One region of the Buttiauxella sp. AC038 genome, then DNA from elsewhere that is predicted to be linked to it. Evidence: predicted binding sites of a transcription regulator. Region 1 holds the regulator's gene; each other region holds the start of a gene.
The links. The regulator PurR, encoded in region 1, represses purine synthesis genes. The targets are predictions, from matches to a motif close to CANGCAAACGTTTGCNTG.
Positions count from the first base shown of each region.

Region 1 (7,916 bases):
CTGCTGTCTGGCGAGAATGGCGGGAAGATAAACACTAACAAGAAAGACCCGATGATCATAAACGGAAGGGCGGAGATAAAACCGTCGCGAATGGCGATGACATGGCGCTGAGAGCCCATTGCTCCTGCCATTGGCGTGACTTTTTGCTCAATCACATTGACCATTTTTTGGTACATGCTCATGGCGGTATCCTTGCTATTGTTTTTTGGAAAGTGGACTGATTGTGAAACAACATGGAAACCGGTTTCCAATGAATAAAGAGATAAGTGTTAACGGGATCAAACTCGTGAAGAAAGTAGCGCAGGAAACGTGAAGGGACTCACATTTTGTTAAGAAAATGCAACATGTTTGCAAGGATTGAATTTACCCCGGCGGAGCCGGGTGGAAATCAGTGCGGAACCCGTAAACCGTTTTCGACGCCACGAGTGAAGACGACTTGCCAGAGCTGGATATCACGTGCACGGAAGGCACCGGCACAAGCATTCAGATAATAACTAAACATGCGTTTGAATCGTTCTGAATAGTTATCTGCAATTTCCGGCCAAAAGTTATTGAAGCGTTCATGCCAGGCCATCAATGTTTTGTCATAGTCGGCGCCAAAATTGTGCCAATCTTCCATCACAAAATGACCTTCGCTGGCATCGGCAATCTGGCGCACTGATGGCAGGCAGCCATTAGGGAAAATGTACTTGTCTATCCATGGGTCAACACCGTTAAAGGTTTTATTCGAGCCAATGGTATGCAGCAGGAAAATACCGTCGGGTTTTAGGTTGCGGTCGGCAACATTAAAATAGGTGGCATAGTTTTTCGGCCCAACATGTTCGAACATGCCGACAGAAACAATGCGGTCGAATTGCATATCCAGTTCGCGATAGTCTTGCAGTGCAATATTAACGTTAAGCCCGCTACAACGCTCTTGCGCCAATTTTTGTTGTTCGGCGGAGATGGTTACACCATGAACGGCTACGCCGTAATTCCGGGCAGCAAATTCTGCCAGACCGCCCCAGCCGCAACCAATATCAAGTAGCGTCATTCCTGGCTCAAGATGCAGCTTATCGCAGATCATTTTAAGCTTGGCGTTTTGTGCATCACTTAGCGTAGTAGCGTCTTTCCAATAACCGCAGGAATATTGCATATGTTCATCAAGCATGCGGCTAAATAAGTCATTGCCCAAATCATAGTGTTCTTTACCGACTATCCACGCGCGTTTTTTGGATTGCAGATTAACTAAGCGCGCGGCGGCTACACGTAGCGTGTCTTTTAAATGGTGGGGGAGTTGCCGCTCAAGTCCGGCGCGAATGGCATTATGGAAAAAAATATCCAGTCGTTCGCAGTCCCACCAGCCGTCCATATAGCTTTCACCAAGACCCAGTGTACCCTCTTGCAGAACACGCTTAAAAAAATCGGGATGCTTAACCTGTATATCGAAGGGGCGTGGGCCATTAATTTCTACCCCTGCCCGCGTGAGCATATCGTTCACAATCCGATACCACGGGTTATTTCTTATTCTGACTTCTTCTATACACGATGAACTCATAGCTTCTCCATCACCAATGTGAAAGGAACCTTAAAACAGCGTAGACGCTATTTTGGGCATGTGAGAAATGTCACGGAAAATTCCGTGTGCCTGATATCCGACGTAGAACAGAGAAAGGGGGCTTGGCGCCCCAAAAACAGCTGTAAAACAAAAACGGGAGCCAAGAGGCTCCCGTTTTAATTTGATTATTATGGTGTTATTTGTTGAGCCGTTTATGAGTATAGGCTCGCTTAAGCGGTGATTCAATCACATATTCTTAGCAAGCTAATCATGTTGAGGCTGAGCAATTTTAATCTTAATGTGCATCCGATTCAGCCGGTTGCCAGACTTCGGCATTTTTACGACGCTGAAGCAGATAACCCAGCATGGCCAGAACAATTGTTACCAGCATGACACTGGTGGTAGTCAGCAGTGGTGTAGCGACCAACCACGACACCATCAAACTTGCCAGGAAGCACAGGCCCAATTGCAGCGTGTTTTGCAGCGCAGCGGCTTTACCTGTGGCTTGTGGGAAAGGCAACAGTGCAGAAGCAACAACGATTGGGTAAATCGCCCCGTTGGCAATCGCCATGATACAGAATGGGATGAGCAGCATGGTCAGGTTTGCGTGTCCACTTATCGATACCGCCCAGGTGCCGAAAACACTCAACGTATATAACGCAAGCAACCACGGCAGCATTTGCTTGCCTTGCCATTTTTGCAGTGCGCTACGGCAGCCATAACCACCAATCAGGAAGGCGATAGTTTGCGGCACATAGCTCAGGCCAATTGCCGCCGGGCTGTAACCCATATCGTTCAGAATAAACGGAGAACCGGTCAGCCAGGCAAAGAAGCTGGCAGAGCAAGCTGCGTAAATCAACACGTTGCCGCTATAAACACGAGAGCGCAGTAACGACATAAAGCTGACTTTATTGTCTTCTGTTTGCGGGTGATGCTGGGTACGTGGTTTCAGACGCAGAGTTGGGATCATCAGCACCAGGGTGATTGCAAACAGGGTGGCGAAGATCGCCTGCCAGTCGAAGTGCACCAAAATCCAGCTACCGAGCAGCGGTGCCAGTGCCGGAGACAAGCCAACCAGCGGCATAATCGTGGCGAAAATACGATTTGCGCGGTTTGCCGGGTAGTAATCGGTCACCAGTGCCTGCCAGCTTACTGCGGCAGAACAAACACCAACGGCCTGAACGAAGCGCAGCACCAGCAGAGCGGTGGCACTTTCTACCCACAACATTCCAATACAACCGACGGCGAACAGACTCAGACCGGCCAGCAAAACTGGTTTACGTCCGAAATGGTCTGACAGCGGCCCCCACATTAACTGGGCAAACGCAAAGCCCGCAAGGAACAGGCTCAGGCTCGCACTAACGGCGGAGGCATCGGTCTGTAAATCTTGCTGAATGGCAGCGAAAGCAGGCAGATACATGTCTGTGGCAAGGAAGCCCAGAACACTTAATCCAGCCAGCCAGATAAGAAATCCTTTTGATGGTTGCATAATTTTCTCTTGTTTTATCTTGCAGGTTGATCGCCGCGAGAGTGTACGGAGTGCAAATAGGCTTGTGAAACGCTAATATTTGTAGGTTGCATTCAAAAATTTTGTGAGCAGAGAAATGTGGTCAGAATATTCGCTGGAAGTGATAGATGCGGTAGCGCGCAATGGCAGCTTCAGTGGTGCAGCACAAGAGCTGCACCGCGTTCCGTCAGCTATCAGCTATACGGTACGGCAACTTGAAGATTGGTTAGCGGTTCCGTTATTCGAACGTCGCCATCGGGATGTTGAATTAACCCCCGCAGGCGTCTTTTTCCTGAAAGAAGGCCGCTCTGTTATCAAAAAAATGATGACGACACGGCAGCAGTGTCAACAGATCGCAAATGGATGGCGCGGGCACCTGGCTATCGCAGTTGATAACATCGTTAAACCTGAACGAACGCGTCAGTTGGTGTTGGATTTTTATCGTCATTTTCCGGATATCGAACTGCGTATATTCCAGGAAGTGTTTAACGGCGTGTGGGATGCGCTGGCTGATGGGCGAGTTGAAGTCGCGATTGGTGCGACACAAGCTATTCCTGTCGGGGGGCGTTATGCGTTCCGCGATATGGGGACGTTGAGTTGGCGCTGTGTGGTGTCATCAAATCACCCACTGGCACAGCAGGGCGGAACCTTAAGTGATGATGATCTGCGAGCCTGGCCGTCGTTAGTACTGGAAGATACCTCCCGTTCGCTACCGAAGCGTATTACCTGGCTTTTGGATAACCAGCGTCGAGTTGTGGTTCCAGACTGGGAATCTGGCTCTGATTGTCTTAGCGCGGGTTTATGTATTGGTATGGTGCCATTGCATATAGCAAAGCCGTGGTTGGCTTCAGGGCAGTGGAGTGAGCTGACGCTCGATAACCCGTTCCCGGACGCGGCATGTTGCCTGACATGGCGGCAAAATGATGCTTCGCCAGCTCTGGCCTGGCTGCTGGAGTATTTAGGGGATAGCGAGACGATGAATCAGGAGTGGTTGCAAGAGCCTGCTTAGGCAGGCTCCTTTGACTGTTTTTAGCGGCGGTAATCGCGGAATGGGCCATCTGCCACTGAACGGCGTTCAATCAGGCGCGGATGTACTTCAATTGATTGCGACTCTTCGCGTTTATTGACGATTCTATCCAGCAGCATATTGAAAGCTGTTTCACCCAGCGAGTCCTTCGGCTGGTGAATGGTGGTCAATGCCGGTGTGAAATAACGAGCGTTACGCACGTTGTCATAACCGATAATGGAAATATCCTGCGGTACGCGTAAACCCATTTCATCAGCAGCACAAATTGCGCCCATCGCCATAATGTCGCCGCCGCAGAATACTGCGGTAGGGCGCTGAGACTGACCGATAATCTGCTGCATGGCGCGGTAGCCTGACTCAGGTTCAAAGTCACCTTGCACAATCCAGTTCTCAGGAATAGCGATCCCAGCTTCTTCCAGCGCCTTCATAAAACCAGCATGGCGGCCGCCACCGGTATTACGCTCCATTTGGCCAGGGATTGCACCAATTTCGCGGTGACCACGTTCAATCAAATAACGTCCAGCCAGATAGCCACCGTGGAAGGCATTATCGACAACGGAGTCGGTGAAATCTGCGCGGGCTTCGCCCCAGTCCATCACAACCATTGGGATGTGACGATACTCTTCAAGCATAGTCAGTAATGATTCCGGATATTCAGAGCACATCACCAGCAGCCCATCGACGCGCTTTTGCGCCATCATGGATAAATAGGCGCGCTGTTTTTCGAAATTATTGTGCGCATTACCCAAAATCAGGGTGTAGCCTTTTTCAAAGCAGCTATTTTCGACAGCTTCGATTATCTCGGCAAAATAGGGTGCTTCGCTAGAAGTAGCTAGCAAACCAATCGTTTTGGTGTGATTAACTTTCAAGCTACGCGCGACGGCGCTCGGCGAATAGTGCAATTGTTTGATTGCCGCCCAGACCGCGTTACGTGTTTCTTCCGCCACAAAACGGGTCTTGTTAATCACATGTGATACGGTTGTAGTGGAAACGTTTGCGAGCTTCGCTACGTCCTTGATTGTCGCCATTAAATTTCACTCCGGGCCATATCGTAAACCCCTGATAACCAATGTGTTAAACGTTTGCGTACGCCAACTCCTGAGGCAACGTTAAGGTTGCAGGTATGCCGGGATTGCGACATAAAACGGGAGGAGGGCGTTGAATAGATGGTACGCAATAAATTAGCGTGGGATTTTGGCCTATCCAGGAGAAAAGTGAAAGAGGGAAAAGCGATATCAGGTTAAAACCAGGGGGATTTTTATGTCTGATTGTGGGAAAATCAAGCCGACACACCGATTGTAGGGTAATAAAAGGAGTTTGCTAATGAGTACCGATCTGAAATTTTCAATCATGACCACGGTTGTTGTTTTGGCACTGATTGTGTGTGGCGCGTTAACCGCCGTACTGCACTGATACATCGCTCTGATTAAAATGGGCCGCAATCGCGGCCCATATATTTTAGGTTTTATGCTGCCAGATTCTTAGCAACAAACTCCCAGTTCACCAACGCCCAGAAATGCTCAAGATAGCCAGCACGAGCATTGCGGTAGTCGATGTAGTACGCATGTTCCCACACATCCACAGTCAATAACGGTGTTGCCGCTGTTGTTAGTGGGGTACCCGCGTTTGAGGTAGAGACAATCGCCAGAGCGCCATCTTCTTGTTTGACAAGCCAGGTCCAGCCAGCGCCAAAGTTTTTAATAGCTGCATCAGTGAACTGCTGTTTAAACTCAGCAAAGCTACCAAACGACTTATTAATGGCTTCCAGAAGCTCTCCAGTTGGTTCACCGCCAGCATTTGGTGCCAGGCAATTCCAGTAGAAGGTGTGGTTCCAAACCTGTGCTGCGTTGTTAAACACGCCGCCTTCGGAAGTACGAACGATCTCTTCGAGATTTTTACCTTCAAACGCAGTGCCCTTAACCAGATTGTTCAGGTTAGTGACATAGGTTTGATGGTGTTTACCGTAATGGTATTCCAGAGTTTCGGCGGAGATATGCGGTGCTAAAGCATCTTTTGCATATGGTAGTGCAGGTAGTTCGAACGACATTGCTGACTCCTTATTACCCTTCATACTTCGAGCTGCATCTTTGTTGGCTGCGATGCAACTCGAATTATTTTGGGTATCTATTGTTAAACATCACTTTTAGTGCGGGTTTAGGGTAACAAATTGAAAGGATAAGCAAAAGAGGGAACTCACCTGCCCAAGGAAGGGCAGGCGCAGGTTTTCGATAAATAGAGTTTAACGAATTGTTTTAGGGGTCATAACGCGTTTGGCACCGACATAGTGGCGCTGCCAGTAGTCTTCGCTTAGTGAGGTTATCTGGATATCTTGTCCGGTACGCGGTGACTGAATAAATTTACCGTTGCCCACGTACACGCCAACATGGTCAGCGGTGCCCCGACCTTGGGTGCGGAAGAAGACCAAATCACCAGTTTCAAGCTCCCCACGATCTACAGATGAGGCATCACGCAGGTGATACATCTCGTTAGCGGTACGAGGAATACGGAACTTCACTAAATCTTTGTATGCGTAGTAAACCAGACCGCTGCAATCGAAACCGGTAACCGGCGAGGTGCCACCCCAACGATACGGTTTGCCTATCTGGCCCATCAATTTGTTCATTGCCGTTTTTTGTGCTTTTTGCACACGGACTTTATGCGCCGCAGCAATCGTCGTTGGCTGCTCTGATTTAACTTTTACACAATGCGCTTTATGGCCTTTACGCGGCTTGCTGCATTTTTCGGTGAAAGTAACAGGCTGGACTTTTGCGAGCTTAGAGGTTTTATTGCGGGAGTTTTTTGCAAGATTCTTTGTTTTAGCGCTGCTGGCATTTTGGGCGGTTTTACTTTTTGCGGCAGTTGTTTCTTTTTTCTTGCTGGCTGTTTTGACTGAGGTGGTGCTTTTTTTGCTGGTGGTAGTGGTTTTACTCTTACTGCTTTTTTCTGTGCTCTTCGTTGTGCTTTTAACAACGTGCGCTTTTTGCGCAGCCACGGGACGAGCGTGCTCAGACGCATGCGTCAATGGTGTATACGGCAAGGTAAATAGCAGAGCACAGAGCGTGATAGAAATTTTTGTTATCCGCGCCACTCGACAATCCCCTGGTGAAAATGAATGCATGAGAAAAACCATCATGCCCGTGTATGATTTTGCGAAACCCGCCGATTCTAATCTATTAAGCACGATAAAGTTAATAACCTTTTACTATTCGTCTTGCTGTTTCGTTACCGGACGCAAAAAAATTAACCAAACTAATGGTTGCAAGGCTATTTATTGATCAGGCTTAGGGTCATTTGCTGATTTTCAGTGGCGGGAAAAGTGTTATTCTTGATACATGTTGTCCCTCCATCGCGTATGACAGAAAAGCCCTATAAAAAATGGTGTTTTCTGGAGAGGGCGTCAATCGCTACAATGGCAGACTAATGCCAGCACTTGGTTTGAGGAAGCAAGCAATGAGCACTATTGAAAAAATCCAACAACAGATTACTGAGAACCCAATTCTTCTTTATATGAAAGGTTCTCCGAAACTGCCTAGCTGTGGCTTCTCCGCCCAGGCTGTGCAGGCGCTATCCGCTTGTGGTGAGCGTTTCGCGTACGTTGATATTTTACAGAATCCAGACATCCGTGCTGAGCTGCCAAAATACGCTAACTGGCCTACTTTCCCGCAGCTGTGGGTTGATGGTGAATTGGTTGGCGGCTGCGACATCATTATTGAGATGTATCAGCGTGGCGAGTTGCAGGCACTGATTAAAGAATCTGCTGCCAAGCATAAATCTGAAGAGCCAGACGCAGAGTAATTTGCAACTGGAGTCAGACCTGGAGTGAAATAAAAAGCGACCTGTTAAGG
Region 1 covers NZ_CEEDCQ010000001.1:2,270,553-2,278,468, forward strand. The annotation lists gene AC0IXI_RS10790 (PTS sugar transporter subunit IIC) at 1-182, opposite strand, end outside; gene cfa (cyclopropane fatty acyl phospholipid synthase) at 389-1,537, opposite strand; gene punC (purine nucleoside transporter PunC) at 1,833-3,026, opposite strand; gene punR (DNA-binding transcriptional activator PunR) at 3,142-4,053, shown strand; gene purR (HTH-type transcriptional repressor PurR) at 4,074-5,099, opposite strand; gene cydH (cytochrome bd-I oxidase subunit CydH) at 5,395-5,484, shown strand; gene sodB (superoxide dismutase [Fe]) at 5,537-6,118, opposite strand; gene AC0IXI_RS10825 (C40 family peptidase) at 6,311-7,159, opposite strand; gene AC0IXI_RS10830 (Grx4 family monothiol glutaredoxin) at 7,522-7,866, shown strand; gene rnt (ribonuclease T) at 7,880-7,916, opposite strand, start outside.

Region 2 (7,916 bases), 1.1 Mb from region 1:
TGTCTCGTTCACCTTCCAGCATTCGAGCCACAGGGATCCCAGTCCAGCGTGCCAGCACTTCCGCAATTTCTGCGTCAGTCACTTTGTTACGCAGCAGCCGCATGGTTTTGCCTTCACTCTGAGTTGCCGCCGCGAGCTGTTTCTCAAGCTCTGGAATCTTCCCGTACTGCAATTCAGACATACGTGCCAGATCGCCTACGCGACGAGCCTGCTCAATGGCAATTTTTGCCTGCTCCAGTTCCGCTTTAATCGTCTGCTCACCAGAAAGTGAAGCTTTCTCAGCTTTCCACTCTTCTTCCAGCACTGAATATTCACGCTCTTTCTGCCCTAATTCTTCCTCAAGCATACTCAAACGTTTTTGGCTCGCTTCGTCAGACTCTTTCTTCAATGCTTGCTGTTCCAGTTTTAGCTGGATGATACGGCGATCAAGACGGTCTAACTCTTCTGGCTTCGAGTCAATCTGCATACGAATACTGGAAGCCGCTTCATCGATAAGGTCGATGGCTTTATCCGGCAACTGACGATCGGCAATATATCGATGCGATAAAGTCGCCGCCGCAACAATGGCCGGGTCAGTAATCTGCACATGGTGGTGCAGCTCGTAGCGCTCTTTCAGCCCGCGCAAAATTGCGATGGTGTCTTCAACAGAAGGTTCAGCAACGAACACTTTCTGGAAACGACGCTCAAGCGCGGCATCCTTTTCTATATACTGACGATATTCATCAAGTGTTGTCGCGCCGACGCAGTGCAACTCACCGCGAGCCAGTGCAGGCTTAAGCATGTTACCGGCATCCATTGCACCATCGGCTTTACCTGCGCCAACCATCGTGTGCAACTCGTCAATAAATAGAATGACGTTACCTTCCTGTTTAGAAAGGTCGTTCAGCACACCTTTAAGACGTTCTTCAAATTCACCACGATATTTCGCGCCCGCCACCAGCGAACCCATATCCAGCGCCAGTACGCGACGCCCTTTCAACCCTTCAGGTACTTCACCGTTAATAATGCGCTGCGCCAGGCCTTCAACTATGGCTGTTTTACCAACGCCTGGTTCACCGATGAGTACCGGGTTGTTTTTGGTACGCCGTTGCAATACTTGAATAGTGCGGCGAATTTCTTCATCACGGCCAATTACTGGATCAAGCTTGCCCTGTTCAGCACGCTCAGTCAGATCGACGGTATATTTTTTCAATGCCTGACGTTGGTCTTCGGCACCCTGATCATTCACGTTTTCGCCTCCACGCATTTGTTCAATTGCTGCTGTCACATTTGCCGTGGTAGCACCTGCTGATTTCAATAAATCAGTTAATGTTCCGCGCGATTCAAGTGCTGCCAGAACAAATAACTCAGATGAAATGAAGTTGTCATTTCGTTTTTGCGCCAGTTTGTCACACAGGTTTAATGCACGGACTAAATCCTGCGAAGGCTGGACATCACCGCCCGTTCCTTCAACTTGTGGTAAACGGCTTAAAGCTTGCTCTATATCCGTACGTAACTTGCCAGCATTAACGCCAGCAGAGGTCAGTAACGGACGCACAGATCCACCTTCCTGATTGAGCAGTGCGCTCATCAAGTGAAGGGGTTCGATAAATTGGTTGTCTTGCCCGAGAGCTAAGGATTGGGCATCAGCGAGAGCAAGCTGGAATTTATTAGTAAGACGATCCAGACGCATAACTCCTCCCATATACAGGTCAAATTTGCTACTGGAGATTAAATGAGGTCATCCCTCAATTATTCAAGGTTAATGACCTGAAATATTTGGAGCGTTAGTTACCCGCACTGGATCGTCTTGATTCGATAGGTTATATCAGCCAAATGAAACTTGCCATACGGCCTGTGGTTCTGTCGCGTCGATATGAGAAAAAATCACCCGCTTCGCTGTAAGTGCAACGGTCACCACCATAAATATGGTTAATGCCCGCGGCAGACAAGCGTTGGCGTGCCAACGTGTAGATATCAGCGATGTATTTTTCCCCTGATGGGCGAAATGCGCTATCAGCCTGAAGATCTTTAGCCATAAACGCTTCACGCACTTCAGGGCCGACTTCAAATGCTTCAGGGCCGATAGCTGGGCCAAGCCATGCGATGATATTTTCTGGCGCATCTTTAAAACAGGCGATGGTTTCTTCAAGCACACCTTCGCACAAACCACGCCATCCCGCATGAGCAGCAGCAACCTCAGTTCCTGCCTTATTACAGAATAGCACTGGCAAACAATCTGCAGTCATTACTGCACAAACGGTGCCCGGTGTTGAACTGTAAGAAGCATCAGCGCGCTTAGACAAATATGGCCCGCCCGTGAGTTTCAACACTTCTTTGCCGTGTACCTGCTCTAACCAAACAGGTTTTGAGGGCAACAACGCAGCAGCGTAAAAAAGACGGCGGTTTTCTTCGACATCATCCAGGTTATCACCGCAATGGGCTCCCAGATTAAGCGAATCGTAAGGCGGTTGACTCACACCGCCAATACGTGTCGAACTGCAAGCAGCCACTCCTTCAGGGAGCGGCCACTGCGGGACGATCAATTTGCTCATAGCCAGTCCAATTGATCCTTATGGATTTCTGTATCAGCACGTAATGCTTCAATCAGCTCAACCATATCCTGAGGAATCGGCGCATGCCACTCCATCAACATACCGCTAATCGGATGGTGAAGACGTAACATGGTTGCATGAAGAGCCTGGCGGTCAAACTTACGCAGCACGCTAACAAACTCTTCCGACGCACCTTTTGGTGGGCGTGGACGGCCACCGTAAAGCTGATCGCCAACTAATGGATGAGTAATATGCGCCATGTGCACACGAATCTGGTGAGTACGACCTGTTTCCAGACGCAGACGCAGACGTGTGTGTACGCGGAAATGTTCCATGATTCGGTAATGCGTAACAGCTGGCTTACCCATAGGATGCACAGCCATATGGGTGCGCTTGGTAGAGTGGCGGCTGATTGGCTCGTCTACCGTGCCACCTGCAGTCATATGACCAATCGCAACTGCTTCATATTCACGCGTGATTTCACGTAATTGCAAAGCCTCAACCAGGTGAGTTTGCGCAGGAACAGTTTTCGCAACGACCATCAAACCCGTCGTGTCTTTATCCAGACGATGCACGATACCTGCACGCGGTACATCAGCAATCGGTGGGTAGTAATGCAATAGTGCATTCAGGACGGTCCCATCAGGGTTACCCGCACCAGGATGCACAACGAAATCCCGCGGTTTGTTAATCACCAGAATATCGTCATCTTCATAGACGATATTGAGCGGGATATCTTGTGGTTCCCAGCGCGCATCCTCTTCGATTTCAGCGTTGATAGTGACGCTTTCGCCACCCAACACTTTCTCTTTCGGTTTGTCGCTGATATTGCCATTGACCAGCACGCGCTGATCAAGAATCCATTCTTTTATACGCGAACGTGAATAATCCGGGAACAATTCGGCCAAAGCTTGATCTAAGCGTTGACCGAGTTGAGATTCGGACACAGTTGCGGTGAGTTGTACTAGTTGTGCCATAGACAGCTTCTTCGTTAACGTTGGGTTTTACGGCAATGCCGTTTAATATAGTGTGCTATTGTAGCTGGTCTTTATCGGGAGCTGGTACTGCGAGCCTCCCGGATAACATTCTGAGGAAAGTCAAAACGTCATGACGCGTATGAAATATCTGGTGGCAGTAGCCACGTTGAGCCTGGCTTTGGCTGGTTGCTCCAGTTCCAAGGATGAGGTTCCTGATAATCCACCTTCTGAGATCTATGCGACTGCGCAGCAAAAGTTGCAGGACGGTAACTTTAAAGCGGCGATAACGCAACTGGAAGCGCTGGATAACCGTTATCCGTTCGGGCCTTACTCGCAGCAAGTGCAGTTAGATCTTATCTATGCTTACTATAAGAACGCTGATTTGCCATTGGCTCAGGCAGCGATTGACCGCTTTATGCGCCTTAATCCTACCCATCCAAACATTGACTACGTACTTTACATGCGCGGTCTGACGGATATGGCGTTAGATGATAGCGCATTACAAGGTTTCTTTGGCGTAGATCGTTCAGACCGGGATCCGGCGCATGCGCGCGATGCGTTCAGAGATTTCTCTAAGCTGGTTCGCGGTTATCCGAACAGCCAGTATGTCACCGATGCCACCAAGCGTCTGGTGTTCCTGAAAGATCGTTTAGCGAAATATGAGCTTTCAGTGGCGCAATACTACACTAAACGCGGCGCGTGGGTTGCAGTAGTTAACCGTGTCGAAGGAATGTTGCGTGATTTCCCTGATACTCAGGCCACTCGTGATGGTCTGAAATTGATGGAAAATGCTTACCGTGAAATGCAAATGCCAGCCCAGGCTGACAAAGTTGCAAAAATTATTGCGGCAAATAGCAGCAACACCTGATTCACCAATTTATCAAAACAAAATGGCAGCCATATGGCTGCCATTTTTATTGCCCGAAATACGTAAACTGAAACGGTTTAGCGTCGGGTCATCCAATCAAATATGGACGCTATTTCTCACTTCCACAAGCTTTAAAAACAGAGATCCTGTCCTGCCTCACAAAAAGGGTTTACTGACAAAAAGTGACAAAATAATGTGATTTGCATCACACATTTTGACATTCAGAAAGGTATGCTGGAGTTACCAAGACGGGAATGACAAGAGGTAACTTTATGACAATGAACATTACCAGCAAGCAAATGGAAATCACCCCAGCTATTCGTCAGCACGTCGCAGACCGTCTAACTAAACTGGACAAGTGGCAAACACATTTAATTAACCCACACATTGTTTTGTCCAAAGAGCCGAAAGGTTTCGTGGCAGATGCCACCATTAATACGCCAAATGGCCAGCTCGTAGCGAGCGCCAAACACGATGATATGTATACGGCTATCAACGATTTGATCAACAAACTGGAGCGGCAGTTGAATAAAGTGCAACACAAGGGTGAAGCGCGTCGCACAGCAGGTTCAGTGAAAGACGTTGCTATCGCGGAAGTTGAAGAAGAGTAATCAATTTAGCCTTATCAACCATAACAACGCGCCTCCGGGCGCGTTTTTTATTGACAGAGCGAAAACAGACCGGGTACCTTACTTGTCTGACTTATCAGGAACCAACCATGAAACTATTTCCGTTTTTCTTCGCATTCTTTTTTACCTTCCCCTGAATGGGAGGCAATTCGTCGTGTGATAAAGAATGCGAAGACGAACAAACAAGCCTCCCGAAACACGGGAGGCTTTTTTTATGGAATTCGAAAAGGTAGCGATATGAGTGAGACAAACCCATTGCTGGCACTGCGCGATAAAATTAGCGCCCTGGATGTAAAACTGCTGGCATTGCTGGCGGAGCGTCGCTTATTAGCTGTAGAAGTAGGCAAAGCTAAACTTGCCACTCACCGCCCGGTGCGCGATATAGACCGCGAGCGAGATTTACTGGAGCGCCTGATTGCACTGGGTAAAACCCATAATCTGGATGCTCATTACATAACCCGCCTGTTCCAGCTCATTATTGAAGACTCCGTCCTGACCCAGCAAACGTTATTGCAGCAGCACCTTAACAAAACGAATCCACAATCAGCACGAATTGCGTTCCTCGGCCCAAAAGGTTCTTACTCTCACCTTGCTGCTCGCCAGTATGCCGCCCGACACTTTGAACAATTTATTGAAAGCGGCTGTGCAAAGTTTCACGATATCTTTAATCAAGTCGAAACTGGTCAAGCAGATTACGCAGTCGTGCCGCTAGAGAACACCAGTTCTGGCGCAATCAACGATGTCTATGATTTGTTGCAGCACACCAGTTTATCCATCGTTGCCGAGATGACTGTGCCTATCGATCACTGCGTGTTGGTTAAAGGTACTACTGATTTAGACACTATCCACACTGTGTATAGCCATCCACAGCCTTTCCAGCAATGTAGCCAGTTCATCAATCGCTACCCAAACTGGAAAATTGAATATTGTGAGAGTACTTCTGCAGCGATGGAGAAGGTGACTCAGGCGAACTCACCTCATGTCGCGGCATTAGGTAGCGAAGCAGGTGGCGCGCTGTATGGCTTACAAGTTCTGGAACGTAACCTGGCAAATCAGACGCAAAACATTACACGTTTCATCGTCCTGGCTCGCAAAGCTGTTGAAGTGACTGACCAGGTTCCAGCGAAAACTACCCTGCTGATGGCAACAGGCCAGCAAGCCGGTGCGCTGGTAGAAGCACTTCTGGTTCTGCGTAATCACAATTTGATTATGACAAAACTGGAATCTCGCCCGATTAACGGTAACCCGTGGGAAGAGATGTTTTATCTGGATGTTCAGGCAAATCTGAACGATGAAGCAATGCATAAAGCCCTTCGCGAACTGGGCGAAATCACCCGCTCGATGAAAGTACTTGGCTGTTATCCAAGTGAGAACGTGGTACCTGTCGATCCGATGTAATACTGGCAGTAAGCCAGCGTTATGCTGGCTTACTAAATCTGTTTAAATTTAAGTTTTGGCAGCCCTGCTACTGCGACTTCAAGCGTAAAAATCGCGCCAGAAAGCGGCCTTTCCGCGACTTCAGTATCATCCATATTTTCTCGCGTGGTCGTGATGAACAATGTTTTCATATCATCGCCACCAAAACAGACCATCGTAGGGCAACGTACTGGCAACTCATACTCTTCCAGTACATCTCCCGTTGGCGACAAGCGTGCAATACGGTAGCCATCAAATAGCGCGGTCCAGTAATAACCCTCTTCGTCAATTGCGGCGCCGTCAGGAATCCCCTGCCCCAGCTCAAAATGTTTAAACACTTCACGCTTGCCTGGTTCACCTTGTTTATCTAGCGGAGTTCTGTAGATCACACGGTTCGGTGTGTCCGATGTGAACATCCATTTTTTGTCGGCACTAAACGCCAGACCATTGGCACCATGAATATCATGCTGAATAACATGCGGAGTCAGATCGTTATCCACACGGCACAACAATGCCCCGTTGTAATCTCCCGGTCCCCAAAATGTTCCGGCATAAAAGCGTCCATCTCTATCCGTTCCACCATCATTAAAACGAGCTAATGCAGGGTTATTGGGGTTGTCACACACTTTACGAGTGATAAGCCCTGTGCGGTTGGTCAGATAAATTCCGCTGCGCAGCGCGACAATAAAGCCGCCCGTTTCACATAATGCAAAACATCCAACTTCTTCGGAAAACTGAATCACATCGTGTTTTTTACTTTCAATGTTGTAGCGATGCATTTCGTTTTCGAGAATATCCGTCCAGTAGAGGCAGTTTTCCTCAGCACTCCAGGTTGGGCATTCAGGTAAGTGACCGATGTAATCGAACAGAACTTGCGGCTGAGCCATTTTTCTATCCTTAATTGCCAATAAAAAAAGCCATTAGGTTTCCCTGATGGCTTTAGATTATAAGACTATTTTGCGATTACGGTCGGCTATCATTTGCCTGGCGTAATAAAGTACGGCTTTCGCTCTGGAAGCGCTGCGCGTAATCACCAAACCAGTGTTCAACCTTACGGAAGCTGTCGATGAACGCTTGCTTATCACCATGCTCCAGCAGGCCAATCGCCTCACCAAAACGTTTGTAGTAACGTTTGATCAGGTCCAGATTGCTTTCGGAAGACATAATAATGTCAGCATAAAGCTGCGGGTCCTGAGCGAATAAGCGCCCGACCATAGCCAGTTCCAGGCGATAAATCGGTGATGAAAGCGCTAGTAACTGCTCGAGCTGAACATTCTCTTCTGCCAGATGCAAGCCGTATGCAAAGGTTGCAAAGTGGCGCAGCGCCTGAATAAACGCCATGTTCTGATCGTGTTCAACTGCCGTGGAGCGATGTAAACGCGCGCCCCAAACTTGAATCTGTTCCAGGAACCACTGGTAAGCTTCTGGCTGGCGACCGTCACAATACACTACAACTTGCTTTGCCAGGCTGCCGCTATCCGGCCCAAACATT
Region 2 covers NZ_CEEDCQ010000001.1:1,169,196-1,177,111, reverse strand. The annotation lists gene clpB (ATP-dependent chaperone ClpB) at 1-1,672, opposite strand, end outside; gene yfiH (purine nucleoside phosphorylase YfiH) at 1,803-2,534, opposite strand; gene rluD (23S rRNA pseudouridine(1911/1915/1917) synthase RluD) at 2,531-3,511, opposite strand; gene bamD (outer membrane protein assembly factor BamD) at 3,642-4,379, shown strand; gene raiA (ribosome-associated translation inhibitor RaiA) at 4,652-4,990, shown strand; Phe leader region at 5,097-5,224, shown strand; gene pheL (pheA operon leader peptide PheL) at 5,098-5,145, shown strand; gene pheA (bifunctional chorismate mutase/prephenate dehydratase) at 5,246-6,406, shown strand; gene AC0IXI_RS05525 (SMP-30/gluconolactonase/LRE family protein) at 6,439-7,311, opposite strand; gene tyrA (bifunctional chorismate mutase/prephenate dehydrogenase) at 7,388-7,916, opposite strand, start outside.
Region 2: a site for PurR is predicted at 4,537-4,554, ahead of raiA (ribosome-associated translation inhibitor RaiA). Genes of this name have one in related genera too.

Region 3 (7,916 bases), 970 kb from region 1:
AGTACATCCAGGAAACTGAACCGGAAGCGAGGAATGAAGCAAAAATGGTGTTGATGATTAATGAGATCTGACTGACGGATACACCAAGAATCGCCGGCCCCATCTGTTTGATCACACGCATCGCGCCTGCATCTTTCAGGTTCACGCGCGGTAAAACCAGCATGCCAATCTTTTTCAGATGCGGTAATTGATATGCCAACTGCAACACGCCGCCAACGGTTACCGCCCAGGCCAACGCCAGAATCGGCGGGTTAAAGTGCGGTGCGGCAAAGAGTGCAAAGCCAATCATGCTGAGGTTTAAGAATGTCGGAGCAAACGCCGGAACAGAGAAGCGGTTCCAGGTATTCAGTATCGCCCCACACAGCGAGGCCAGAGAGATCAGGAAAATATACGGGAAAGTAATTCGTAGCAGGCTGGAGGTGAGCGCGAATTTATCGGCCGTATCCGCAAAGCCAGGTGCTGTGACCAGAATAACCCACGGTGCCGCAATCATCCCGATAACAGTAACAACCGCCAGTGCAAGCGTCAGCAGCCCGGAAACATACGAGACAAATACGCGAGTCGCATCTTCACCCTGCTTACTTTTGTATTCAGCAAGAATCGGGACAAACGCTTGCGAAAATGCACCTTCGGCGAAAATACGGCGCAAAAGGTTCGGTAATTTGAATGCCACAAAAAAGGCATCCGTCGCCATCCCTGCCCCAAAAACCCTTGCCACAATGGCATCACGTGCAAATCCGAGCACGCGAGAAAACATCGTCATCGAGCTGACGGCGGCCAGCGATTTTAATAGATTCATTTATTATATGGTTCCACAAACATCAACGCCTGCAAGGCAGGCGTTGTTAAGGGCATTTCGATCAGGCGCTTAGTCTACCGATACCCAGCCGAATTACTACTATCAGATGTTACCGCATTATTCGCTCATCGCATCGCGCCACAGTTTCTCTACTACCCGCTGGGCCATCAACGCCTGCTCACCGGAGGTTTCAGGAACTGTCTGATTTGCCACGCAATCAAGAAAATGACGCGCACAACCGACAAAACCACGCTGTTCGAGTGTAGTTTGCCAGCCCGGGACTGGACGGTTCACCACGCCATTGCCGCACTCTTCACGCCATTCGCGCATATCTGTAACGTCGTACAAACCACCCTCTGTGACCGCCTGAACCCACTCACGTTGGCTACCCGCCCGGCGATGCATACTGGTGGTGATTTGAAGGTTGCCTCGGGCAAAGTGATGCTCAGCAAAAAGCATTTGCCCCTGGTCGTTGGTCAACAGAGTCCCACTTTGCAATTGCGCTTCACCGCCAGACAGCCACAGTGCGGTATCAACCACATGCAGATAATCATCAAGCAACGTAAAACGCAGGTCATTTGGACCAACGCTGTCTGCTCGATGTTTATCCATCCGTACTGATAAACCATTCGCCAGTGTCGCTTTCAGACCCTGGTACAACGGTGAAAAACGGCGGTTAAAACCAACCATCAGCGTACGCTTTTGACGTTGCGCCATTTCCACTAAACGTTCAGCATCGGCAAGGTTTTCAGCCAGCGGCTTATCCACACAAACATGGACACCTGCCTGCAATAACTCGCTCACTACCGCGTAATGACTGCTGGTCGCACTGTGAACGAACACGGCGTCACACTGTGCCGCCAGTTCAGCAATAGAAGGAATATAGGGGATACGCCAGGTGTCGCAGACTTTCTGAGCTTTCGCCTGTGTTGGGGAAAATGCGCCCTGAAGCGTCCAGTCGCTGGAGGCTCCCAAAACGGGTAACCATGCTTTTTGGGCAATACCCCCTAAACCGACAACGCCTACGCGAAGTTTAGTCATTAATTAATCTCCGAGATGAGCGAGCAGTGAATCCAGGCGTTGCTTAAGGTCAGCAACTTCATTTTCGAGCTGTTCGACACGCGCTGTTAAATCGCCAGCAGGGGCAACGCTGCTTTCTGATGCTGATACTGCAACGTGCGACGCATCAACATCGCCGCTGAAAAGATGCATATAACGGCTTTCGCGTTTGCCAGGTTCACGCGGTAAGCGCACCACAAATGGGCCATCTTCGCGGTTGGCAAGATTTTCCAGCGTCGCTTCAACCTGCGCCATATCGCTGAACTCAAACATTCTTCCGGAGCGGGTACGCAATTCGCCTGGCGTTTGGGCGCCACGTAGCAGTAAGGCGGTGACCACCGCGACTTCTGCCGCAGAAAGTTTAAGGTCACCAAACTCAGAATTGCAGAAACGTTGTTCGTATTTAGTAACCCGATTACCAAAGCCGCTGACGGTACGCAAAAAGTGGCGCTTGACCAGCAAATCCAGCGTTTCCTGAACATCATGCTCTTTCAGATCCATCACCGGTTCGCGGTTGGTCTTCTGGTTACATGCCGTGACCACACCGTTGACCGACATCGGATACTGTTCGGGAGTGGTCACCTGCTTTTCCATCAGGCTACCCACAACTCGTGCTTCAACCGCAGTTAACTGATATTTCATTTATTGTCCTTAACGGCCAGGGGTCCATTCTTTGGTGGTCAGTGCGGTCAAAACATGATCCCGCCACACGCCATCAATCAGTAAATACTCTTTGGCATAGCCTTCTTTTTCAAAACCAAGGCGAGCGAGAAGGTCACCGCTGCGCTGGTTATGCGGCATGTAGTTCGCCATGATGCGATGGATATGCTGGCTACGCTGCATGTAGCGAATAGCCGTGGTCAGTGCTTCAAACATCATTCCCTGCCCCTGCCATTTCTCACCAAGTGAGTAGCCGAGATAGCAGGCATGAAATGAGCCCCGTACTACGTTTGAGAAGTTGGCAACGCCAAGGATCTCTTTCTCTTCCGGGTCGAGCAGCGCAAAGTAATAAGCACTACCGGTTTTATGCATTTCGCTAATCATGCCAAGCCGCGCCTGCCAGCCGGAAGGATAGCAATGGCTGTCATCACGAATGGGTTCCCAGGGTTTCAGGAACTGACGGTTTTCGGCGTAATAATCTGCCAGACGCCAGGCATCTCGCTCGTACACCAGACGCACCACCATGCGGTCCGTTGTTAAGCGTACTTTCGGCACGTTACTGCGGTAGCCAAACATGTTCACCCTACTCCTCACATCCCACGTATTTTTGAGCCAACGTAATTACTATACCTGCCCCTTGCGATGGAAGGAAAACAACAACATGCAGATTTCTCATTCGGCCATACTTTTTTCGATTAACGAGTTAAATCAAAGCGCCGGATTGATAAAAAAATATTGTCGCCGTACGCCCTGTCAAAAACCCTGAGAGCAGTGGAGAATAGAGGTTTGTCACACTTTTAAGTTCCCTGGAGGGGAGATGTCACGGGTCGCGCAGGCCAGGAGCCTGGGTAAATACTTCTTATTGCTCGATAATATGTTAGTTGTATTAGGCTTCTTCGTGGTTTTCCCTCTTATTTCCATTCGCTTTGTCGACCAAATGGGTTGGGCGGCATTAATGGTCGGCATTGCGCTGGGCCTGCGTCAGCTTACTCAGCAAGGGCTAGGTATTTTCGGTGGCGCCATCGCCGACCGGCTAGGTGCCAAACCGATGATTGTCACCGGAATGCTGTTGCGCGCCGTCGGTTTTGCGCTGATGGGCATCGCTCATGAACCCTGGGTTTTGTGGTTATCATGTTTTATTTCTGCTATCGGGGGCACACTATTCGACCCACCTCGCGCAGCCCTTGTCGTCAAACTGGTGCGTCCACATCAACGCGGCCGTTTCTTCTCGATATTAATGATGCAAGACAGCGCTGGTGCCGTCATTGGGGCGCTGCTCGGCAGTTGGTTGCTACAATACGATTTTCGTCTGGTGTGCGGTGCGGGCGCGGTGATGTTTGTGATTTGCGCCATCGTCAATGCCTGGCTGCTTCCTGCGTATAAACTCTCTACCATTCGCACCCCAATGCTCGAAGGCATGGGACGCGTGCTGCGCGACAAACGTTTCATCACTTATGTGTTAACGCTGGCCGGATATTACATGCTGGCGGTGCAGGTGATGTTAATGCTGCCGATTATGGTGAACGAAATTGCCGGTACGCCTGCCGCAGTAAAGTGGATGTATGCCATTGAAGCGGCACTATCCTTAACGCTGCTCTACCCTATTGCACGCTGGAGCGAAAAACGTTTCCGTCTCGAGCAGCGGCTGATGGCGGGTTTGTTCCTTATGTCCCTGGCCATGTTGCCGATTGGCCTTGCCAATAACCTTCAGCAACTGTTCACGCTAATTTGCGTGTTTTATATCGGTTCAATCATTGCCGAACCTGCCCGCGAAACGCTGGGGGCATCACTTGCTGATTCCCGTGCGCGTGGAAGTTATATGGGCTTTAGCCGACTGGGTCTGGCGATTGGCGGCGCATTTGGTTACGCCGGTGGCGGTTGGTTATTCGATGCTGGGAAAAGTATCAACCAACCGGAACTTCCATGGGTGATGTTAGGGATTATAGGCTTCATCACGCTCATCGCCTTGTGGTGGCAATTTAGCCCGAAACCGATAGACCCCTCTATGCTTGAACCCGGCAACTAGTTTGCAGCCCCTGGTATTCTCCTCCATACTCAAAAATTGACGGATTTTTCCTGACGATTGATATGGAGGAGTAACGTGAAGCTTTATATTTACGATCACTGCCCTTTCTGCCTTAAAGCACGAATGATTTTTGGCTTAAAGAATATCCCCGTTGAGCTGGTCGTCTTGCTAAACGACGATGAAGCAACCCCGACGAAAATGATTGGCAAGAAAATGGCGCCAATCCTGCAAAAAGATGACAGTCGCTACCTGCCTGAAAGCATGGATATCGTGCACTACGTCGACAAAATTGATGGTGAACCACTTTTGACCGGCGCTGCTAATTCAGCTATCAGCGACTGGTTACGCCACGTCAATAGCTATGTCCAACACCTGTTATTGCCGCGTATTGCGAAAGCGCCTTTTGATGAGTTTGCCACACCTGCAGCCCGGGCTTACTTCGCACAGAAGAAAGAGGCAATGATCGGTTCTTTTACTGACCATCTGACGCATTCACCGGGTCTGACCAAAAAAATCAGCGATGATTTACGTAAGCTCGATAAACTTATCGTGCAGCCCAATGCCGTCAACGGTGAGTTGTCTGATGACGATATCCACCTCTTCCCGCTGCTGCGTAACCTGACGCTGGTTGCCGGAATTGAGTGGCCGAGTCGTGTCGCGGCATACCGGGATAATATGGCCAAACAGACGCAAATTAACCTGCTGTCATCCCACGCCATTTAAAGATTGTTAATGGTTCTACGGCGGGTAAGTTAACCCGCCTTTATCTCATGATTCAAAAACTTATTCTGTCGAATAAAAAATTAAGCCTTTTCCTGTAGCACGCCCGGTACTAGTACATCATGATGCTTTATGTCAGGATCTGTGACCGATGCAGCATGTTAAGGATATCCATGAAAAAAATAGTATTAGCCGCAGCCTTGATGCTCAGCGGATTAGTGGTGGGTTGTAACCAGCTAACGCAATACACCGTCAGCGAACAGGAAATCAACCAGGCGCTGCACAAACGGAATAATTTCTCTAAAGATATTGGCCTGCCAGGCGTTGCCGATGCCCATATTGTCTTAACTAATTTAGCCAGTGCGATTGGCCGCGAAGAACCGAACAAAATCACCCTGACTGGCGATGCCAAACTGGATATGACATCTTTGTTCGGCAATCAAAAAGCTAATATCAAACTTAAACTCAAAGCCTTGCCGACCTTTAATAAAGAGCAAGGTGCTATCTATTTGCAAGAAATGGAAGTGGTAGATGCAACCGTCGAGCCTGAGAAAATGCAGACGATTGTCCAGACACTGATTCCATATCTCAATCAGTCGCTACGCAATTACTTCAACCAACAGCCCGCTTACGTGTTGAGTGAAGATAATAGTGCAGGCGAAAAACTGGCGAAGAAATATGCCAAAGGGATTGAGATCAAACCAGGCGAAATCATTATCCCGTTCACCGAGTAAGCTCTGAAACACTGGGGAGGCACATCCTCCCCAAGAAAATCTCAACGAAAATGGTGCAAAGCTAAACGTTTGCGCTTATCCTTTGTGCCCGGCATAAATCATCGTTATTTCCTTCCTACGCCGGAGCACTTTCATGACCGTATTACCTCAGGTATTAAAAATTCGCCGCCCAGATGACTGGCATGTTCACCTTCGTGATGGTGAGATGCTTAAAACGGTTGTGCCTTATACCAGCGAAATTTATGGTCGCGCGATTGTGATGCCAAACCTGGCGCCGCCAGTGACAACGGTTGAAGCTGCCATCGCTTATCGCCAGCGTATTCTCGACGCCGTACCGCAAGGGCATAGTTTTGAGCCTTTAATGACCTGCTACCTGACTGATTCTCTGGACCCGAACGAAGTTGAACGCGGGTTTAATGAAGGTGTGTTTACTGCGGCAAAACTCTACCCGGCAAATGCGACAACTAACTCAAGCCATGGCGTGACCAGCACCGCCGCAATCCTACCTGTGCTTGAGCGTATGCAAAAAATCGGCATGCCGCTGCTGATTCACGGTGAAGTAACTCACGCTGACATTGATATTTTTGACCGTGAAGCACGCTTTATCGAAACTGTCATGGAACCGCTGCGTAAGCAACTGCCGGAACTGAAAGTGGTGTTTGAACACATCACCACCAAAGATGCCGCACAGTATGTGAAGGAAGGCAATTCCCTGTTAGGTGCAACTATTACCCCGCAACACCTGATGTTTAACCGCAACCACATGCTGGTTGGCGGCGTGCGCCCTCACCTGTACTGCCTGCCTATTTTAAAACGCAGTGTGCATCAGGAAGCGTTACGCGAACTGGTTGCAAGCGGATGCGACCGTGTGTTCCTGGGGACTGACTCCGCACCACACGCACGCCATCGCAAAGAAGCAAGCTGTGGTTGTGCTGGCTGCTTTAACGCCCCTTCTGCTTTGGGTGCTTACGCGACGGTATTTGAAGAGATGAATGCAATGCAGCACTTCGAAGCGTTCACATCCCTCAATGGCCCGCGTTTCTACGGTTTACCTGTTAACCAAGAGACTATCGAACTGGTTCGCACTCCGGTTGAAATGCCAGAAACCATCGAAACATCCGATGACAGCATCGTGCCATTCCTGGCCGGTGAGAAAGTAGCCTGGTCAGTTAAAGCATAATTTTTACCGCCCCCTGTTGCATCACTGGCGATATGACTGTATAAATATCCAGTATATTATTAACCCTAAATAATTCCAGTTGCATCGCGGCGGCAAGAGAACAAATCCCGATGAGCTTACATAGGTAAGTGATTCAGGGGAGTGAACGCAGCCAACAAAGGGGCAACTTGAAGTATGACGGGTTCTACAGGGGGCTGTTATGCGTATTGAAGTCACTATTGCCAAAACTACATCTCTGCCACCAGGCGCTATTGATGCGCTTGCCAATGAACTTTCACGTCGTATTACTCAGCACTATCCTGAAAACGTTAACCACGTTCAGGTGCGTTATGCCGCTGCAAATAACCTGTCAGTTTTAGGGGCCACCAAAGAAGACCGCGATCGTATTAGCGAAATATTGCAAGAGACCTGGGAAAGCGCTGACGACTGGTTTGCTGCGGATTAAAAAACATAATGGGAATGAGCTGGCTTTAGATCATTTTGCCGCTCATTTCAGGTAAAAATTCCCTCGTTGTTATCTTTATACCGGGTGTCGCCATCCGGTTTTTTTAATTGTATGAAATTCGCTCATTTAAATAATTTCCCTTCTTGTACATTACCCAGAATCATCTGATTCAATAAAGAATATCATGGCGGTTTATTGTGCAATTAAGCGCTTTATTGTAAAAAAAGTGTTGCAGGGTATTTATTTCTCCGTCGAAATAGCTTAATCATTGATATACTTAACTGGCTTCACAT
Region 3 covers NZ_CEEDCQ010000001.1:3,240,550-3,248,465, forward strand. The annotation lists gene murJ (murein biosynthesis integral membrane protein MurJ) at 1-799, opposite strand, end outside; gene AC0IXI_RS15530 (Gfo/Idh/MocA family protein) at 917-1,840, opposite strand; gene AC0IXI_RS15535 (YceH family protein) at 1,844-2,500, opposite strand; gene rimJ (ribosomal protein S5-alanine N-acetyltransferase) at 2,510-3,094, opposite strand; gene mdtH (multidrug efflux MFS transporter MdtH) at 3,336-4,544, shown strand; gene grxB (glutaredoxin 2) at 4,620-5,267, shown strand; gene AC0IXI_RS15555 (lipoprotein) at 5,438-5,998, shown strand; gene pyrC (dihydroorotase) at 6,132-7,178, shown strand; gene dinI (DNA damage-inducible protein I) at 7,378-7,623, shown strand.
Region 3: a site for PurR is predicted at 6,057-6,074, ahead of pyrC (dihydroorotase). Genes of this name have one in related genera too.

Region 4 (7,916 bases), 1.1 Mb from region 1:
AAATATTCAACGTTTGCGCTTACTTCCGAAGAAACTCGACACTGGCATTATGGTCAATATTCCTAACTACTCGTTGAGCTATTACCTTAACGGTAGTGAAGTATTGGCTTCGCGGGTGATTGTTGGGCGACCTGATCGCAAAACGCCAATGATGAGCAGTGCGCTTAATAATGTGGTCGTTAACCCGCCGTGGAATGTTCCACCAACACTTGCACGCAACGATATTTTGCCAAAAGTTCGCCAGGACCCAGGCTATCTCGACCGTCATGGTTACAGTGTGCTTCGCGGTTGGAGTAATAATGCAGAAGCAATCGACCCATGGCATGTTGATTGGGAAACGATTACTGCCAGCAACTTGCCTTTCCGCTTCCAGCAAAAACCTGGGGTACAGAACTCGTTAGGGCGTTACAAGTTTAATATGCCGAGTTCTGACGCTATCTATTTGCATGACACGCCAAACCACACCTTGTTCCAGAAAGATGCGCGAGCGTTGAGTTCAGGTTGTGTACGAGTCAACAAAGCCTCTGAGCTGGCAAGCATGTTGTTGCAAGACGCAGGATGGAACGATGCCCGGATTTCAAGTCAACTGAAAGATGGCAATACTAAATACGTGAATATTCGTCAAACCATCCCGGTGAGTCTCTATTACCTGACTGCTTTTGTTGGTGACGACGGACGCACACAGTTCCGTACAGATATTTACAATTATGATCTCACCGCGCGATCAGGCGCACAAATCCTTTCAAAAGCTGAACTATTAATACGCTAAATGCAGTAATTCTAATGAATTAGCGGTCGTAATAATTGCTTAGCCCTTCAGGGTCCTCTACAGGGCCCGGTTTTACTGGGTTTTGCACGCCTTGACTCGCTTTGTTTTGGCGGTTAAGGTGCCCAGCAGTGCGCCCAAAGTGCATATTATTCGATCGTTTTTTACCTGTAGACCTGGACATCATGGACAAATTTGACGCAAACCGCCGCAAGCTGCTGGCGTTGGGTGGCGTGGCTTTAGGCGCCTCGCTGTTACCAACACAAGCGTTTGCCATGCTATCAACACCGCGCCCACGCATTCTGACTCTTAATAACCTGCATACCGGGGAGTCATTGAAGGCTGAATTTTTCGATGGTAAAGGCTATATTCAGGATGAATTAGCAAGGCTTAATCATTTCTTCCGTGATTATCGCGCAAACAAAATCAAATCCATCGACCCTAAATTATTTGACCAGCTTTATCGCCTGCAAGGTTTGTTAGGAACCAACAAACCGGTGCAACTGGTATCTGGTTATCGCTCCCTGGACACGAACAATGAGTTACGTGCCCACAGCCGAGGTGTAGCTAAAAAGAGCTATCACACCAAAGGCCAGGCAATGGATTTTCATATTGAAGGGATTTCGTTAAGCAATGTTCGCAAAGCAGCATTATCTATGCGCGCTGGTGGTGTAGGATACTACCCAAGCAGCAACTTTGTGCATATTGATACCGGGCCACTAAGGAACTGGTAAAACAACGGAATCCGGCGAGCGTTGCCGGTATTGGAGCGTCATGAACTATCACATTATTCCGGTCACCGCATTCGCCCAAAACTGTTCTCTGATTTGGTGCGAAGAAACTCAGCAGGCAGCATTGGTTGATCCAGGCGGTGAAGCCGAAAAGATCAAACAGCAAGTTACTGCGAAAGGCGTGACAATTACGCAGATCCTGTTAACTCATGGCCATCTTGATCATGTTGGAGCCGCTGCTGAACTGGCTGAGCACTATGGTGTTCCTGTGGTTGGGCCGGAAAAAGAAGACGAATTCTGGTTGCAGGGTTTGCCGGCACAAAGCCAAATGTTTGGCCTCGAAGAGTGTTTGCCGCTGACGCCAGATCGCTGGCTGAACGAAGGCGACACGGTGTCGGTAGGGAATGTGTCCTTACAGGTTCTGCATTGCCCGGGCCATACACCTGGCCACGTTGTTTTCTTTGATGCTCAATCCCAGTTACTGATTTCCGGTGATGTGATTTTCAAAGGTGGAGTGGGGCGTAGCGATTTCCCGCAGGGCAATCATGCAGCACTCATCGACTCAATTAAACGTAAGTTATTGCCATTGGGCGATGATGTGACGTTTATTCCAGGTCATGGGCCATTATCGACACTCGGTTACGAACGCCTGCACAACCCCTTCTTGCAAGACGAATTACCGGTCTGGTAAATCAGGCCGGAGAAATAGAAAGAGCCGCATTGCGCGGCTCTTTTTTTATCTATTCTGGCTTACAGTACAGCGACAATCGCTTCGCACAGTGGCGCCATGTTGTCTGGCGTCATACCTGCTACGTTTACTCGGCCGGATGCTACTGCATACACACCAAACTCTTCACGTAAACGCAGTACCTGCTCTTTAGTCAGGCCGCTGAACGAGAACATGCCGTTCTGGTTGATGATGAAGCTGAAGTCGCGATTAGCGCCTTTCTCTTGCAGGGTATTTACAAACAGGTGACGCATACGCTGAATACGCTGGCGCATGTCGGACAGCTCTTGTTCCCAAAGAGTACGCAGGGCATCGTTGCTAAGAATCGTTGCTACAACCGATGCACCGTGAGCTGGTGGGTTAGAGTAGTTCGCACGAATCACAGATTTCATCTGGCTGAATGCACGGTCAACGGTATCTGCATCAGCAGCAACCAGCGTACAGGCACCTACACGCTCATTGTAGAGGCCGAAGTTCTTAGAGTAGGAACTTGCCACAATCAGCTCTTGATGGCTTGCTGCGAAGATACGCAGGCCTTCTGCATCTTCTTCCAGACCACGGGCAAAGCCCTGGTATGCAAAGTCAAACAGCGGTAACCAGCCTTTGGCCAGAGACATCTCTGCCAGGACTTTCCATTGCTCAGCTGTTGGGTCGATACCGGTCGGGTTATGGCAGCAACCGTGGAACAAAACTACGTCGCCCGCTTGTGCAGCTTGCAGGCTGTTGACCAGGCCATCGAAATTCAGAGAGTGGTTCTGTGCATCGTAATAATCATACTCGCACACTTCCAGGCCAGCGGAGTTAAAGACGCTTTTGTGGTTCGGCCAGCTTGGGTTGCTCACCCACACACGTTTGGTTGTGGTGTTTTTAGCGAGGAAGTCAGCGGCAACACGCAGCGCGCCAGTACCACCAGGGGTTTGTGCCGTACGAGCGCGCTTGTTAGCACTCAGAGCATTGTTTTTCCCGAACAGCAATTCCTGGGTGCAGTTACCAAACTCTGGAATACCGTCGATGCCGAGGTAGTTCTTGGTGTTCTCATTTTCCAGCAGATACTGCTCCGCCTTCTTAACACAGGTTAAAACCGGAGTTTTACCCGTTTCATCCTTATAAACACCAATGCCGAGGTTAATTTTTGTCGGACGGTCATCGGCGCGAAACAGATCGGCCAAACCAAGAATTGGATCAGCTGGAGCAGCGGTAATGTTCTCAAACATGACGAGTTTCCATTGTGATATCGAGGGAGTAACGCTCTCAGGTTAACTGCTGTTTTAGCAAATGCCAACCGTTTGCAACAAAAAGAAACAGCCCCGTCACAAGATAAGTTTTTCTACTTTTCAGGCATAAAAAAACAGGGCCGAAGCCCTGTTTTTAAATCATCCATGCAACTAAGTTGCCGGATAATTAGAACTGGTAAACGATACCAACTGCTGCGGTGTTGTCAGAAGCTACACCCAGTTTATTGTTGTCATCGATCTGGTTGATGATGTAATCAACATAGGTAGACATGTTTTTGTTGAAGTAGTAAGTAGCGCCAACTTCAATGTAGTTGATGTAAGTTTCGCTACCGATACCTTCAACATCTTTCGCTTTTGATTTGTAGTAAGCGACGGATGGACGCAGACCGAAATCGAACTGGTATTGTGCTACAACAGAGAAGTCCTGAGTTTTGTTAGCAAAACCGTCAGTGATACGGGTTGCGTTACGGGTTTCACCGTAAAGTGCTGCCAGGTAGATGTTGTTCGCATCGTATTTCAGACCAGTAGCCCACTGCTCAGCGGTAGAACCTTTACCACGAGCCAGTGCTTCCTGTGCGTTGGTACGGTCTGCTGCGCCGTAACCACCAACAATGCCGAAGCCTTCGAAGTCATAGCTCAGAGAAGTCGCCCAACCGTCACCGTTTGAACGGGTTGCATCGGTACGCTCATTTTTGCCCAGGTACTGAACGCCGAAGTTCAGGCCGTCAACCAGACCGAAGAAGTCGCTGTTACGGTATGTAGCCAGACCGCCGTTACGACCAGAGAAGAAGTTGTCGCTGTTGCCAGTATCACCACCGAACTCTGGCAGCATATCGGTAACACCGATTGCGTCATAAACCAGACCGTAGTTACGACCGTAGTCGAAAGAGCCTGCATCGCCGAATTTCAGACCAGCGAAGGCCAGACGGGTTTTGTTGCCTGCCTGAGCGTCAGCACCTTCAGAGTTGTTACCCTGGAAGTTGTATTCCCACTGGCCGAAACCGGTCAGTTGGTCGTTGATTTTGGTTTCGCCTTTGAAGCCAAGACGTGCGTAGGTTTTGTCGCCGTTGCCGCCGTAGCTGTTATCACCGTTGTTTTTGGAGAAATAATGCAGGCCTACCGCTTTACCGTATAAATCAACTTTGTTGCCGTCTTTGTTATAGATTTCTGCAGCGTTAGCTGCACCGGCTACCAGCAGAGCAGGGATTACCACTGCCAGAATATTGCGCTTCATCATTATTTATTACCCTCATTAGGTTTTTTTGTAACACCTGCCACTGCCGTCAATAATTCTATACGGAACTATTGATGAGAGTTTGGTGTCTTTCTGTATCTGTCAGGCATCTTTCCATCCATGAAACCGTTTCGCTAGTCTGAAAGTGCTACAAACATCGAGAGTGAGTTACAATAAGAAACTATGTGTAACTAAATGTGTATTTTATGGAACTTTGTGAACTAACTCAAACTTCTTAGCCGCTTCGTATAAAATTCGACCTTTCCATTCCTATATATATGAATTACTTATGTTTAATCCGTATAAGGAGAAACTTAGTGAATTCTTCGCTTACATTTGCACATTTCTCGAGTGTTTTTTGGATGTCCAGACGCCTGTGTGAATTTTGGCCGAATGTGCTAAGTCAAACATCAGAATGAGGATGCAAGCGGAAAGTAAGGTTATTTTGTGTTTGTCTGTTTCATGGACACAATTGGTAACGGGCAAGTTGCAGGAAGGGGTTGAAATTGACGTTTGTTTAACTTTCGTTGAAGAAAAAAGACGTTTGTACGACAGGCAGAAAAAAGGCCAGCAATGCTGGCCTTAGAAAAACGACTACTTAGAAGCTTGCGTTACGCGGTGTACGTGGGAATGGAATCACGTCACGAACGTTCTGAACACCGGTTACATAGGCAATGAGACGCTCAAAACCTAGACCGAAGCCCGAATGTGGAACGGTGCCGTAACGACGCAGGTCGCGGTACCACCAGTAGTCTTCTTTATTCAGACCCATCTCAGCCATGCGCGCATCCAGCACATCCAGACGCTCTTCACGCTGAGAACCACCGATGATCTCACCAATGCCTGGCGCTAACACATCCATTGCAGCAACGGTTTTACCGTCTTCGTTAAGGCGCATATAGAACGCTTTAATATCTTTCGGGTAGTTTTTCACGACTACCGGTGCTTTGAAGTGTTGCTCAGCAAGGTAACGTTCATGCTCAGAAGAAAGGTCAACGCCCCAGTAAACTGGGTTTTCGAATTTCTGGCCACAATTCTCGAGAATTGTAACAGCGTCGGTGTAATCAACCTGGGCAAAATCAGCATCAATGAAACGCTGTAAACGTGCGACTGCATCTTTGTCAACGCGCTCTGCGAAGAACTCCATGTCATCCATGCGCTCATCAAGCACCGCTTTGAAGACATATTTCAGCATCGCTTCAGCCAGACCTGCTACGTCGTCCAGATTGGCGAAAGCGACTTCCGGTTCCAGCATCCAGAACTCAGCCAGGTGACGGCTGGTGTTAGAGTTTTCAGCACGGAAGGTTGGGCCGAAGGTATAAACCTTGGACAACGCGCACGCATAGGTTTCGCCGTTCAACTGACCCGATACGGTCAGGAACGCTTCTTTGCCAAAGAAGTCTTTATCGAAATCGACTTTGCCAGCGTCAGTGCGTGGCAGGTTTTCCATATCCAGCGTAGACACGCGGAACATCTCGCCTGCGCCTTCGGTGTCTGAGGCAGTAATCAGTGGTGTAGAAACCCAAAAATAACCTTGCTCATGGAAGAAGCGATGCAGCGCCTGGGCCAGAGTATGACGAACGCGTGCAACAGCACCGATCATGTTGGTACGCGGACGCAAATGGGCAACTTCACGCAGATACTCAATACTGTGGCGTTTTGCCGCCATCGGGTATGTATCAGGATCGTCAACCCAACCGGTCACTTCAACTTCAGTTGCCTGGATTTCAAAGCTCTGACCCTGACCGAGAGACTCTACAACTTTACCTGTGACAACGACTGAACAGCCAGTGGTCAGGCGCAGTACGTCTTCATTGTAATTAGGCAGAGTATTATTAATGACGGCCTGTACAGGAGAGAAGCAGGAACCGTCATAGACGGCAAGGAAGGAGATACCAGCTTTTGAATCTCTACGAGTACGCACCCATCCGCGCACGGTGACTTCTTGGTCAACGGCTACACGGCCCTGGAGTACGTCGGCTACAGGCACAACGCTCATATTTTTCTCTCTATTAAATAGTCAGTGGCAAAAAATAATTACCCACAAACGGGGGGTTATCTATGTTACCTGTAGCGAGCCTACAGACAAGCAGAAAAATCAAAGGAGATGAAGAAATACAATAAAGAAAGGAACCCATAAACAAGTTGAATATTGTTTATGGGTTTTATCAGGACTAACTGGCTTTCTTAACCTGTGGCAAATCGAAGGCTTTACGCAATGCGCGGACGAACGCTTTATCATGGCAAATCGTTTTGCCCGGGCTGTCAGAAAGTTTCGCCACCGGCTTGCCGTTACACTCCACCAGCTTGATAACAATATTCAGCGGCTTCACCTGTGGAATATCGCAGGTCAGGCGAGTACCGATACCAAAACTTAAATTGATGCGCGCATCGAAGTGGCGATACAACTCAATAGCTTTTGGCAAATCCAAATTATCAGAGAACACCAATACTTTGGTTTTAGGATCGATACCCAGTTTCTGATAATGAGCGATAGCTTTTTCGCCCCATTCGACCGGATCCCCGGAGTCGTGGCGCAATCCCTGGTACTGGCTGGCAAACGAGAGGTCAAAGTCGCGCAAGAAGGCATCCATAGTGATGCAATCCGTTAATGCGATACCGAGTTTGTCAGGGTACTCGTCAAGCCATGCCTGAAGTGCTGCACGTTGACTGTTCGCCAGTGTCGGGCTTATTTGCTGATGTGCCTGGAACCACTCATGTGCCTGAGTACCCATTGGGGTTAAATCCAGGCGGTGAGCCAGATCGTAATTGCTGGTGCCCACAAACCACGCTTCTTGTTGCAGACGGCTGACGATAGCCTCCTGCACTTCACGCGAGAAGCGGCGGCGGGTCCCAAAATCCATCAGACGGAATGTGGAAAGGTCGATATCCGCTGTCAGTTCTTTGAATTGAACCAGCTTACTTTCCAGACTCTCCAGCGCCATTTGCGGCGTGACGCCAGGTGAACGGTGTTGATGCACCACCTCACTGATCACGGCCAGCAGCGGCACTTCCCACATAATCACTTCCAGCCAGGTGCCGGTCAGACGAATGTCTAAATGACCATTGTTATTGCGGATATGGACTGTCGAGGGGTCGTAGCGAAAAGTACGCAGCCACGCAAGATAATCTGCTTTAAAGAACGGCAGACTTTCCAGGAAGGTAAATTCCTCGTCGCTCAGCGCGAGGTGCTGCATTAAATCAACCTGTTCACGGATGTCAT
Region 4 covers NZ_CEEDCQ010000001.1:3,381,058-3,388,973, reverse strand. The annotation lists partial or broken gene ldtD (L,D-transpeptidase) at 1-769, shown strand, start outside; gene mepK (peptidoglycan L,D-endopeptidase MepK) at 952-1,500, shown strand; gene AC0IXI_RS16240 (MBL fold metallo-hydrolase) at 1,541-2,188, shown strand; gene AC0IXI_RS16235 (amino acid aminotransferase) at 2,248-3,438, opposite strand; gene ompF (porin OmpF) at 3,626-4,696, opposite strand; gene asnS (asparagine--tRNA ligase) at 5,292-6,692, opposite strand; gene pncB (nicotinate phosphoribosyltransferase) at 6,868-7,916, opposite strand, start outside.
Region 4: a site for PurR is predicted at 3,500-3,517, ahead of AC0IXI_RS16235 (amino acid aminotransferase). Genes of this name have one in related genera too.